2 regions of the Paraburkholderia sp. FW306-2-2C-D06C genome follow, and region 1 is predicted to be linked to the other one. Evidence: predicted binding sites of a transcription regulator. Region 1 holds the regulator's gene; the other holds the start of a gene.
What was found. The regulator LexA, encoded in region 1, represses DNA repair genes until DNA is damaged. The targets are predictions, from matches to a motif close to ACTGTATNNNNATACAGT.
Positions count from the first base shown of each region.

Region 2: the regulator LexA is predicted to act here: its motif matches at 2,791-2,808, upstream of AC3WLT_RS19245 (VRR-NUC domain-containing protein).

Region 1 is NZ_JBYSWU010000016.1:120,327-125,270, reverse strand. It holds gene AC3WLT_RS14970 (universal stress protein) at 1-457, shown strand, start outside; gene AC3WLT_RS14965 (DUF2939 domain-containing protein) at 490-1,152, opposite strand; gene AC3WLT_RS14960 (hypothetical protein) at 1,339-1,683, opposite strand; gene lexA (transcriptional repressor LexA) at 1,758-2,408, opposite strand; gene AC3WLT_RS14950 (sulfate ABC transporter substrate-binding protein) at 2,705-3,745, shown strand; gene cysT (sulfate ABC transporter permease subunit CysT) at 3,884-4,780, shown strand; gene cysW (sulfate ABC transporter permease subunit CysW) at 4,777-4,944, shown strand, end outside.
Region 2 is NZ_JBYSWU010000024.1:25,384-30,327, reverse strand. It holds gene AC3WLT_RS19250 (ATP-dependent DNA helicase) at 1-1,066, opposite strand, end outside; gene AC3WLT_RS19245 (VRR-NUC domain-containing protein) at 1,063-2,775, opposite strand; gene AC3WLT_RS19240 (S10 family peptidase) at 2,923-4,752, opposite strand; gene AC3WLT_RS19235 (pyridoxal phosphate-dependent aminotransferase) at 4,791-4,944, opposite strand, start outside.

The DNA.
Region 1 (4,944 bases):
CTACAAAAAAATCCTGCTTTGCTACGACGGCTCGCGCGAGGGCCGCAAAGCGCTGCGCTGTGGCGCCGATCTGGCGCTGGACCTGAAGGCGGAAACGCATCTGTTGTCGGTGGTGGACATGCGCTCGAGCATAGCGCAAAGCGCGGGCCTGCTCACCGACGTGGCCTGCGGCAGCTTCGAGAAGACAGCGCGTGACATCCTGCAGGAAGGGGTGGACTGGCTCACCGAGCGCGGCGTCAACGCGCAAGGACATTTCGCGTTCGGTCATCCCATCGACGAGATTGCCAATCTCGCCAACGAACTGCACGTCGACCTGGTGGTGGTCGGCCACCGTTGCCGCACGGGTCTGTCACGCTGGTGGATGGGCGCGGGAAATACGCCGCTGCTCGACCGGGTCTCGTGCAGCATTCTGGTGGCATGTTCGTCCGCCCAGGAGCAGCAGCAAGCGGCGGCTTGACGCCAGCCCCATGAACCGCGTCGACCGGAAGATCAGTCGTTCAGGTCGACCGCGGCGAACTTCCATGTGAGCAAACCTTCGCGCCGAAAGATCGCCGCGTAGCGCGCGTCGCCCGCGCCGTGCTGATACCTGATGACGAATTCGTTGATGCTGCGATAGCCCGCCGTGGTTTGCGGCGGTTGTGGCGGTGTGGCGCTGTTGCCCGCGTTGTTAGCCGCGCTGTGCGCTGCGGTGTTAGCCGCGTTGTTAGCCGTTTTGCCGTCGGCAGGGGACGCAGGCGCATTTTCCGCGGCAGGCGGCGCGGGCGGCCGCTCGCCCGGTTCGCCACGCGGCGGCATGCCGTTCAGCAACGCGGCTACGCCGTCCGGCGTCGCGTACGCATCTACTAGCGGTCCGATCAGCGCAACGCCGATCATCGCGCCAATGGCGGCAAATGGATTGCCGTTGCCATGTGCGTCGAGCCGGCGCGTCAGCAAGCCGGTGACCTGTTGCTTCAGGCTCTCGCGCAACGCCGGAAAGTCGACATACTGATTGACGGTCTCCGCATCGCGCGCGTCTGCCGCGCGTTTCAGATTGTTCAGCGCGATATATGGCGATGCATAGCCGAATCCCAGGGCGGCCACCACTGCAATCACAATCAGAACAACGATCAGCGGCCGTGCGGCGCTGCGTTTGGTGCGTGTCGAAACTGCCATCGAGTGGAACTCTCTATCAAGGGTGGTCTAACGTGGACCGCGGCCACACGAAAACGATCCCACGCGATGCAATATCTGAAGAGATCTGGAGAGGCGCGCGCAAGGCACCAGCAGGGCAATGACAGGTAAATGACAGGTTAATGACAGGTCAACAGCAGAGCAACTACACGCACGCCCCGCTCCTGATTACTCGAACACCGCCCCGTGCACGTTGGCTTCTTCAGCGATGCAGCGGTCGATCATCCGGCATACGGCGTCTACCGTGCCGACCATGATCAGCCGCGACGGCCCGTGATAGACGCGCACCGGTGCCCGTCGCGCCGGCTCTGCCGTATTCAGCCCTGAATTCAACGACACTCGAGCGAAAGCCGGCAACGACGACGGCAAGCTCGGCGCCCGCGATGCAGGTTCGTCGAACAGCGATGAAGCGCTGGCCGTGGACGCCTCGATCAGCGAACAGGGCACCAGCTTGCGCAGATGGCGCAAACGACCGAACTGGCGAAAAGGCAGCAGGCGGGCAAGGCGTTCCATGAGTCTCTCCAGGCGATTCAACGTAGGGGCAGCGGCGCGTTAGGCGTCGGGCAAGCGTTGGTAGAAGCAGGCGCTCAGAACTCGCCGGGGCGGATCAGCCCAACAGCGATGCCTTCCAGCGCGAAATCCGCACTGCCGGTCTGAACGAAGATGTTTTCGTAATCGGGGTTTTCCGCGATCAGTTCGATGCCGTTTGGCCGACGCTTCAGGCGCTTGACCGTTACGTCGTCGCCGAGCCGCGCGATGATGATCTGGCCGTCTTTCGCTTCGCTTTTCTTTTGCACCGCGAGCAGGTCGCCGTCGAAGATGCCGGCGTCGCGCATCGACAACCCGCGAACCTTCAGCAGGTAGTCCGGTTTGCTCGAGAACAGCGCCGGGTCGCACGCATAGTGCTGCGAGATATGTTCCTGCGCGAGGATCGGGCTGCCGGCCGCGACGCGGCCGATCAGCGGCAGCGACAGCTGCATGATGCTGGGGTGCGGCAACGTGAACTGGTGCGGCGAATCTTCGGGACCCGCCAGCAGACGAATGCCGCGCGACGCACCTGCCGCGAGTTCGATCACACCCTTGCGGGCCAAGGCACGCAGATGTTCTTCGGCCGAATTGGCCGAGCTGAAACCCAGTTCGGCGGCGATCTCCGCGCGGGTGGGCGGAAAGCCGGTACGTTCGATAGCCCGTCGGATCAGATCGAAAACCTGCTGCTGTCGTGCGGTGAGTTTGGTCATGGCGCTACTGTATGTATGAACAGGTGACTGTATTTTTATACAGTATTCGATGCAATTCAAGCTTTACTTTAAGTTCGTCGTCTGGGGTGTCGCTCCGGCGTCGCAAAAGGACGCTTAAACAACCGTTTTCGTGTCGCAACGCCTTATCCAGCTGCCATTACCACTTTTACGTATTAAAGAATGAAGAAACATTATTTTTAATGATGAAAGCCCTTCGATAGACTGGCCTCCGAGTTGACGCGCTGCAGACGCAAAAACAAGACGCCGTAACGGCAACCACAACGCGGAGAAGCTGGATGAACCATCGGGGCACGGGGCTGGCAGGCAAGACCAAAAAACTCATCGCGGCGCTCGCGTTCGGCGCGGCAACCGCTGTCGGCGTGATGGCGCAGGCGCACGCCGCCGACACGACGCTGCTGAACGTGTCGTACGACCCGACGCGTGAACTGTACCAGGACGTCAATCAGGCATTCGGCAAGGAATGGAAGGCCAGGACCGGCGAATCGATCACCTTCAAGCAGTCGCACGGCGGTTCGGGCGCTCAGGCGCGCTCGGTGCTCGACGGTCTGCAGGCGGATGTCGTGACGCTGGCGCTCGCCTACGACATCGACGCGCTGGCTAACAAGGGTTTGCTGGACAAGGGCTGGCAAAAGCGTTTGCCGGACAACGCGTCGCCGTACACGTCGACGATCGTGTTCCTCGTGCGCAAGGGCAACCCGAAGCACATCAAGGATTGGGACGATCTGACCAGGCCGGGCGTGTCGATCGTCACGCCGAATCCGAAGACCTCGGGCGGCGCGCGCTGGAACTATCTGGCCGCATGGGCCTACGCCGAACATCAGCCGGGCGGCAGTGACCAGAAGGCGAAGGAATTCGTCGGCAAGCTCTATAAGAATGCCGGCGTGCTGGATTCGGGGGCGCGCGGCGCAACGACCAGCTTCGTGCAGCGCGGCATCGGCGACGTGCTGATTGCATGGGAAAACGAAGCGTTCCTGTCGCTGAAGGAATTCGGTCCGGACAAGTTTGAAATCGTCGTGCCGTCGGTGAGCATTCTGGCCGAGCCGCCGGTTGCCGTGGTGGACAAGGTGGTCGACAAGCACGGCACGCGCAAGCTGGCCGAAGCGTATTTGAACTTCCTGTATAGCGAGCAGGGTCAGGAGATCGCCGCGAAGAACTTCTACCGTCCGCGTTCGAACAAGGTGCCGGCCGAGCTGACCGCGAAGTTTCCGAAGCTGAAGCTGTACACGGTGGACGATTCGTTCGGCGGCTGGGCGAATGCGCAGAAGACCCACTTTGCCGACGGCGGCGTATTCGATTCGATCTACCAGCCGCAGTAAGACTGCCAATGCCAGAAGCCGCTCAGGCGGCGAGAGGCGGCAACACCTGGCCAGAAAGCGCGCCCAGTGGGCGCGCTTTCTGGCTAGCCGGACGACCGCAAAAGCACGGCAAGCATCAACCCTGAAAGAGTATCCAGCATGACGACGTGGACCTTCCGAAAACCGAGCGCCTTGCCCGGTTTTGGCCTGACACTCGGCATCACGGTGGCGTATCTGAGCCTCGTGGTGCTGATTCCGCTTGCGGCAACTTTTCTGAAAACCGCCACGCTCGACTGGAGCCAGTTCGTGCGCGCGGTGAGCTCGCCGCGCGTGCTCGCGTCGTACCGGCTGACGTTTTTCTCGGCGCTCGGCGGCGCGCTGATCAACGCGGTGTTCGGCTTCCTCGTGGCGTGGGTGCTGGTGCGCTACACGTTCCCATTCAGGCGGCTCGTCGATGCGGTGGTCGATCTGCCGTTCGCGCTGCCGACGTCGGTGGCCGGCATCTCGCTTGCGGCGGTCTATGCCGGCAACGGCTGGATCGGGCAGTTCCTCGAGCCGCTCGGCATCAAGGTCGCCTTTACGCCGGCCGGCGTGCTGATCGCGTTGACCTTCATCGGTTTGCCGTTCGTCGTGCGGACCGTGCAGCCGGTGCTCGAAGAATTCGAGCGCGAGCAGGAAGAAGCGGCCGCGTGCCTCGGCGCGTCGCGCTGGCTGACGTTCCGGCGCGTAGTGCTGCCTGCGGTGTTTCCGGCTCTGCTGACCGGTTTCGCGCTGGCGTTCGCACGGGCGCTCGGCGAGTACGGCTCGGTGATCTTCATCGCCGGCAACGTGCCGATGAAATCGGAAATCACCTCGCTGCTGATCATCACCAAGCTCGAACAATACGACTACGCGGGCGCAACCGCATTGGCGGTGGTGATGCTGGTCGTGTCGTTCCTGATGCTGTTGTTCATCAATACCTTGCAGTGGTATCTGCAGCGGCGCACGAGCCGCGGTGCAGCGGGCCCGGCGCCTGCGGCCGCGAGCGTTACGGCAAGCGGCGCAGGTGTGCAATGAGCCGCGATACTGTGGATACCGTCGCGCTTGCCGCCGCGCCGCGCGCGCCGCGCGAGGTGGCGCGCCGGCCTGATCCGGTCACCGAGCCGCCCGTCGTGCGCTGGCTTCTGACCGGCGTCGCGTTGCTGTTTCTCGCGCTGTTTCTGGTCGTACCGCTGGTCGCC
Region 2 (4,944 bases), on a different contig from region 1:
GCATCGCGCTGCTGTCGTAATAGTAGTTGTAGTCGCCGACCACCACGTCGGACCAGCGCGCCAGTTCCTGCGCGAGGTAGTACGGGCAGACGTCGTGCCTGAGCGCCGCTTCGCGCACCGCCGCGCGATCGAGCCGCGGCCCTGCCAACGCCGTGCTGCGGGCCGCGTCGAGCCGGTCGTAGAAGCCGCGCGCGAGCGGGCAGGATTCGCCGTTGCAGGCTTTGTCGGGATGCTCGCAGGCTTTGTCGCGCGCCACGAGTTCCAGCGTGCGCAATGGCAATGACGCTGGCGCCGTGCTTTGGTGCAGCGTTTCGATCGCGTCGAGCGCGAGCGCGCGGCCCGGTGTCCTGGCGGTCAGGAAGAACACACGATCGATCTGATCCGACGCACACGCCTTCAGCAGCGGAAAAATCGTCGCGAGCGTCTTGCCGATGCCGGTCGGCGCCTGCGCCATCAACGCCTTGCCGTCGCGCGCCGCGCGATAGACCGACACCGCCAGCTCGCGCTGCCCGCTGCGAAATTGTCCATGCGGAAACTGCAATGCGCCCAGCGCGGCATTGCGCGCGTCGCGATGCGCCTCCTCCTGCACGGCCCAATCGAGAAAGCGCTCGCATTGCTCGACGAAGAAAATCTCCAACTCACGCGCGGCGTACGTTTCAGTCAGCAGCGTTTCCTTCTGACTGCCGATATCGAAGTACACGAGTGCGACGGTCAGCCCGGCCAGCCCGCGCGCCCGGCACAGCAGATGGCCGTACACCAGCGCCTGCGCCCAATGCAGCGAGCGGTGGTTGGCCGGCATCCGGTCGAGATCGCCGCGATGGGTCTTCACTTCTTCCAGCCGGTTCGCCGCGGCGTCGTAGCCGTCGGCGCGGCCGCGCACGGTCAAACCGCGATGCGTGCCGGTCAGCGTGATCTCCGTTTCGTAGCCGCTCGGGCGCCGCCCCGCGACCGTCGCATGGCCCGCCATGCCTTCCAGCGAAGTCGGCGCGGGCGTGAAGCGCAGATCCAGGTCGCCGCGCCTCGCGGTGAATTCGCACATCGCCCGCACGGCGACCACGTAGGTCATGCGGCAGCCTCTTCTGCGGCTTCGGGATCGGCTTCATCCGCCCAACGCACGTCGAGCACGCGCACCGGCATGCCATGCTGCGCGCAGTACGCGAGCCAGCGGATCTGGTTGTCCTGCAAGCGGTCGCCCGGACCCTTCACTTCGATCAGCTCATAGCGGCGCTCGGCCGGCCAGAAACGGATCAGGTCCGGCAGACCGGAACGGTTGCCGCGGATATCGCGCAACAGACGTTCGAACCAGAGCTTCAGATGCGCGGCAGGCAGGCAATCGAGCGCCAACGCCATCAGTTCGGGCGTCAGCAAGCTCCAGAACACGAACGGCGATTGCACGCCGGCCTTGACCTCGAGGTGCCGCAGAATCGTCTCGCGATAGGCGGCGCTGTCGAGTTGCGCGAGGCAGGCGGCAAACTGTTCGACGCGGCGCGCATGAAAATCGGGCGCATGCAGATCGGCCGGGCCGCGCTGGAACGGATGGAAAAACGCACCGGGCAGCGCCGCGAACACGGGCTCCCAGCACAGCAAACCGAACAGCGAATTGATCAGCGCGTTTTCGACGTAATGAACCGGCGCATCCTCACGACTCAGATGATCGCGGGCGACATATTCGACCGGCTGCGCAGCCTCGGGCCTCGGCAGCACCAGCGTGCTGCGCTCGACCGGCCGTGCGGCCGGCGTGCGCGCCACGAGTTCGCCACGCCGGCGTTGCAGGCGCGGCAGCATGCGCGCGATGCGCTGCGCTTCCTCTTCGCTTTCGGGTGCCGTGGCGGCTTGCGAGGCGAGCGCGAAGGCATCATCGAAACGCTCGCATTGCTCGAGCACGCGCACGCGCCGATGCCGCGCACCCGGCCACGCGCAATCCGCGTAGACGGCGAGCGCGGCGGGCCAGTCGTGCCGACGCTCGCAATACTGGCCGATGCGGAACAGCAGCTTCGCGCGGCGCGTTTCGAGCCATGGGTTCGACGTTTCGACCGCGGCGACCGCGGCGACGAGTTCACCGATGGATTCGCCGTCGGGCCGCCATTCGAGCGCTTCGCGGCATGCATGCAAAGCGAGGTAGACGTCGACGTCGGCACGTTGCTGGAAAGCTCGCGACGAAGGTCCGAACGCGACCGTCTCATACTGGAACACGCCGAGATCGGCGAGCACGAACTCCGACCAGTCCTGCTGCAAATTGCCGAAGAACATCAGGCGCAGGCGCTCGCAGAGTGGCGCGACGGCGACGTGCAGCACGGAGTCGGTGCTGGCGGCGTGCCATTCGGCGAGCGGACGCGCTGCGTCGCCTTCCGCTTCATAAAAGGGGCGTAGCGTTTCGAGCAGGTCCGGTTTGCGCAAGCTCCGGGCGGCGGGGATCAACGCAATGGCGTCGGCGAAGATGAGCAGCAGTTCGGGGCGGGTGGTGAGCGCGAACAGGTCGTCGAGCGTCAGCGGCGGCTCGGCGTCCACCCAACCGAGTTCGACGAGCGGCGCGGACGCTTGAACCGGGCAACCGATCTCGTCGTACGACAGACGGCTCGTGCGGAACAGCGTGCCCCTGCGCATCAGCATGCGAACCAGCAGCGCTCGCGAGGCCTGCGGCAAAGCCGCGAAAGCGCGCAGGAAGCCGTGCTCTTGCTGGTCCAGCAGATCGTCGTAGCGCGCCGCGAGCCACGCCAGCGCGCGCTCGAAATTCAGCAGATAGTAGGGAGCATTTGAAGAGGCTTCTGTCGCCACGGCACTTCCACGGAACCTGTATGTTTATACAGTGATGATATCAAACTCAGCGGAGGATTCGGGTGGCGCGGGGTGTCATCGAACGCCTGCGGCCCGCCTTTCAATGCGCTGCCAGCCGCCACGCCGTCAACAACCGCACGCCCGCGTTCAGCGCGCGCCTGCCGCGTAGAAGCTCGCCAGATCGCGCTTGAGCGTATGCAGCGCGGCATCGTCGAGATAGATCATGTGGCCGCTCGGATAGTAGGCGATCCGCACGTTGGCGCGCAACGGCGCATCGATGCCCAGATGCGCCAGCGCATACTCGGTGGCATAGAACGGCGTGGCCAGATCGAAATAGCCGTTCACCGACATCACGCGAAGCTGCGGATTCTGCCGCATCGCTTCGGCCAGGTCGCCTGCCGCGTAGGGTACCGGTAACCGCTCGCCCCACCATGCGCGATGTTTCCAGTCCCATTGCTTCAGCGCGTCGTCATTGAAGACGCGGTAGCGGTCGGTCGGCGTGAAGTGCAGATCCTGCGCGAAATGCTGATGAAGCGCCGCATCGAACGCGCTGGACACGCTGCTCACCGATGCATCGAAGTCCGGGCGCTCCGACACGCCGTCGTATTCGAGACCTTCGGAGCGGGCATCGTAACGGCCGATGCTGTGCGACTGATCCCGCAGCAGTTGATTGCGAAAGCGCGACGGATAGAGACGCAGCCGGCTTCGTTTCACGTACTCGACGTCGAGACCGGTGAACTCGGCGACGCGCGCCGCGACCGCATCGCGCTGTGCGTCGGGCAACGCGTCGCCTTGAGCCAGCGCCTGCGCATAAGGACCGCGCGCGAACGCGCGGGCGTCGTCGAGAAAGGCCGGCAGACTGGCCGGCTTCGGCACGATTTTGTCGTGATACCAGGCGATCGCCGCGAAGCTCGGCAGATAGCTCTCGCTCTTGAAGTCGAAGCCTGGCGAAAAGCCGGCTGAATCGAGCACGGACGACATCAGGATCACGCCGTTCAGCGCGATATTGTTTTGCCCCAGCTGATACGCGAGCATGGCGGCGCGCGCGGTGCCGTATGACTCGCCGAGCAGGTACTTCGGCGAATTCCAGCGCTGGTTGACCGTCAGATATCGGTCGATGAATTGCGAAAACGCGTCGAGGTCTTTATCGACGCCCCAGAAATCCTTACCCGTCCCGCGCCCGACCACGCGCGACAAACCCGCGCCGACGGCGTCGATAAAAACCAGATCGGTCGTGTCGAGCAGACTGTCCGGGTTATCGCCCAACACATAGGGCGCGGGAGGCGTGCTCGCCGGACTGGCGGTGTGCGCCCGCTTCGGACCGAACGAGCCGATCATGAGAAAGACGCTGCCCGCGCCCGGACCGCCGTTGAAGAGGAACGTAACGGGCCGCGTCGAGGGCGTTTTGGTCGCGACGGTATAGGCGACGTAAAAGACACTGGCATCGGCCTGCCCGGCTTTGTTGTGCAGCAGCAGATTGCCTGCGGTCGCCGTGTAATCGATCTTGTTCCCCTCGAGCCGGATCGAATGCTGGGTCGCGGACGAAGTTTCCGGCGGCACGGGGATCGCTGCCATGTCCGGTTTTGCGTTGTGCCGCGCGCTGTCTTGCGCATTGTCTTGCGCGTCGTTTTGCGCGTCGTTCTGAGTGGCCGCGACAGAGCGTTGCGAATGCCCGGGGCGCGCTTGATTCGGGTGCGGCTCTTTCACCGGTTGGCGATTCGCTTCGGCGGGTTGACTGGCGGTATCCGCCTCAGTCCCGGGCATAGCGGCCGCGGACGATGCGGCTTCGGCGCTTTCTGCTGTGTCGGGCGTATCGTCGAGTGGGTCGAGTCGGTCGAGTGGGGCTGCCGCGCACATCTGGCTGAACACGACGGCGGCGGCGATTGTGACCACCGCGACGAGTGCGGCCGCGAAGGCCGCCGCGACCGATCCTGTGACGAGCGGCCGGTGCGACGTGATGTAGAAGCGAAAACCCATGCTCTTCTCCGTTGCGAGTCGATGCGCATCGTTCCGGCCTACCCCATCCGCAACGCCTCGACAAACCCGGCAATCCGCTCACAAGCGTCAATCAATCGAGCTTCATCGACCACAAACCCCAACCTGACAAACCCGTCGGCGGTTTCGCCGAAAGCGCTGGCATCCAGCAACGAAACCCCTTGCGCACGAAAC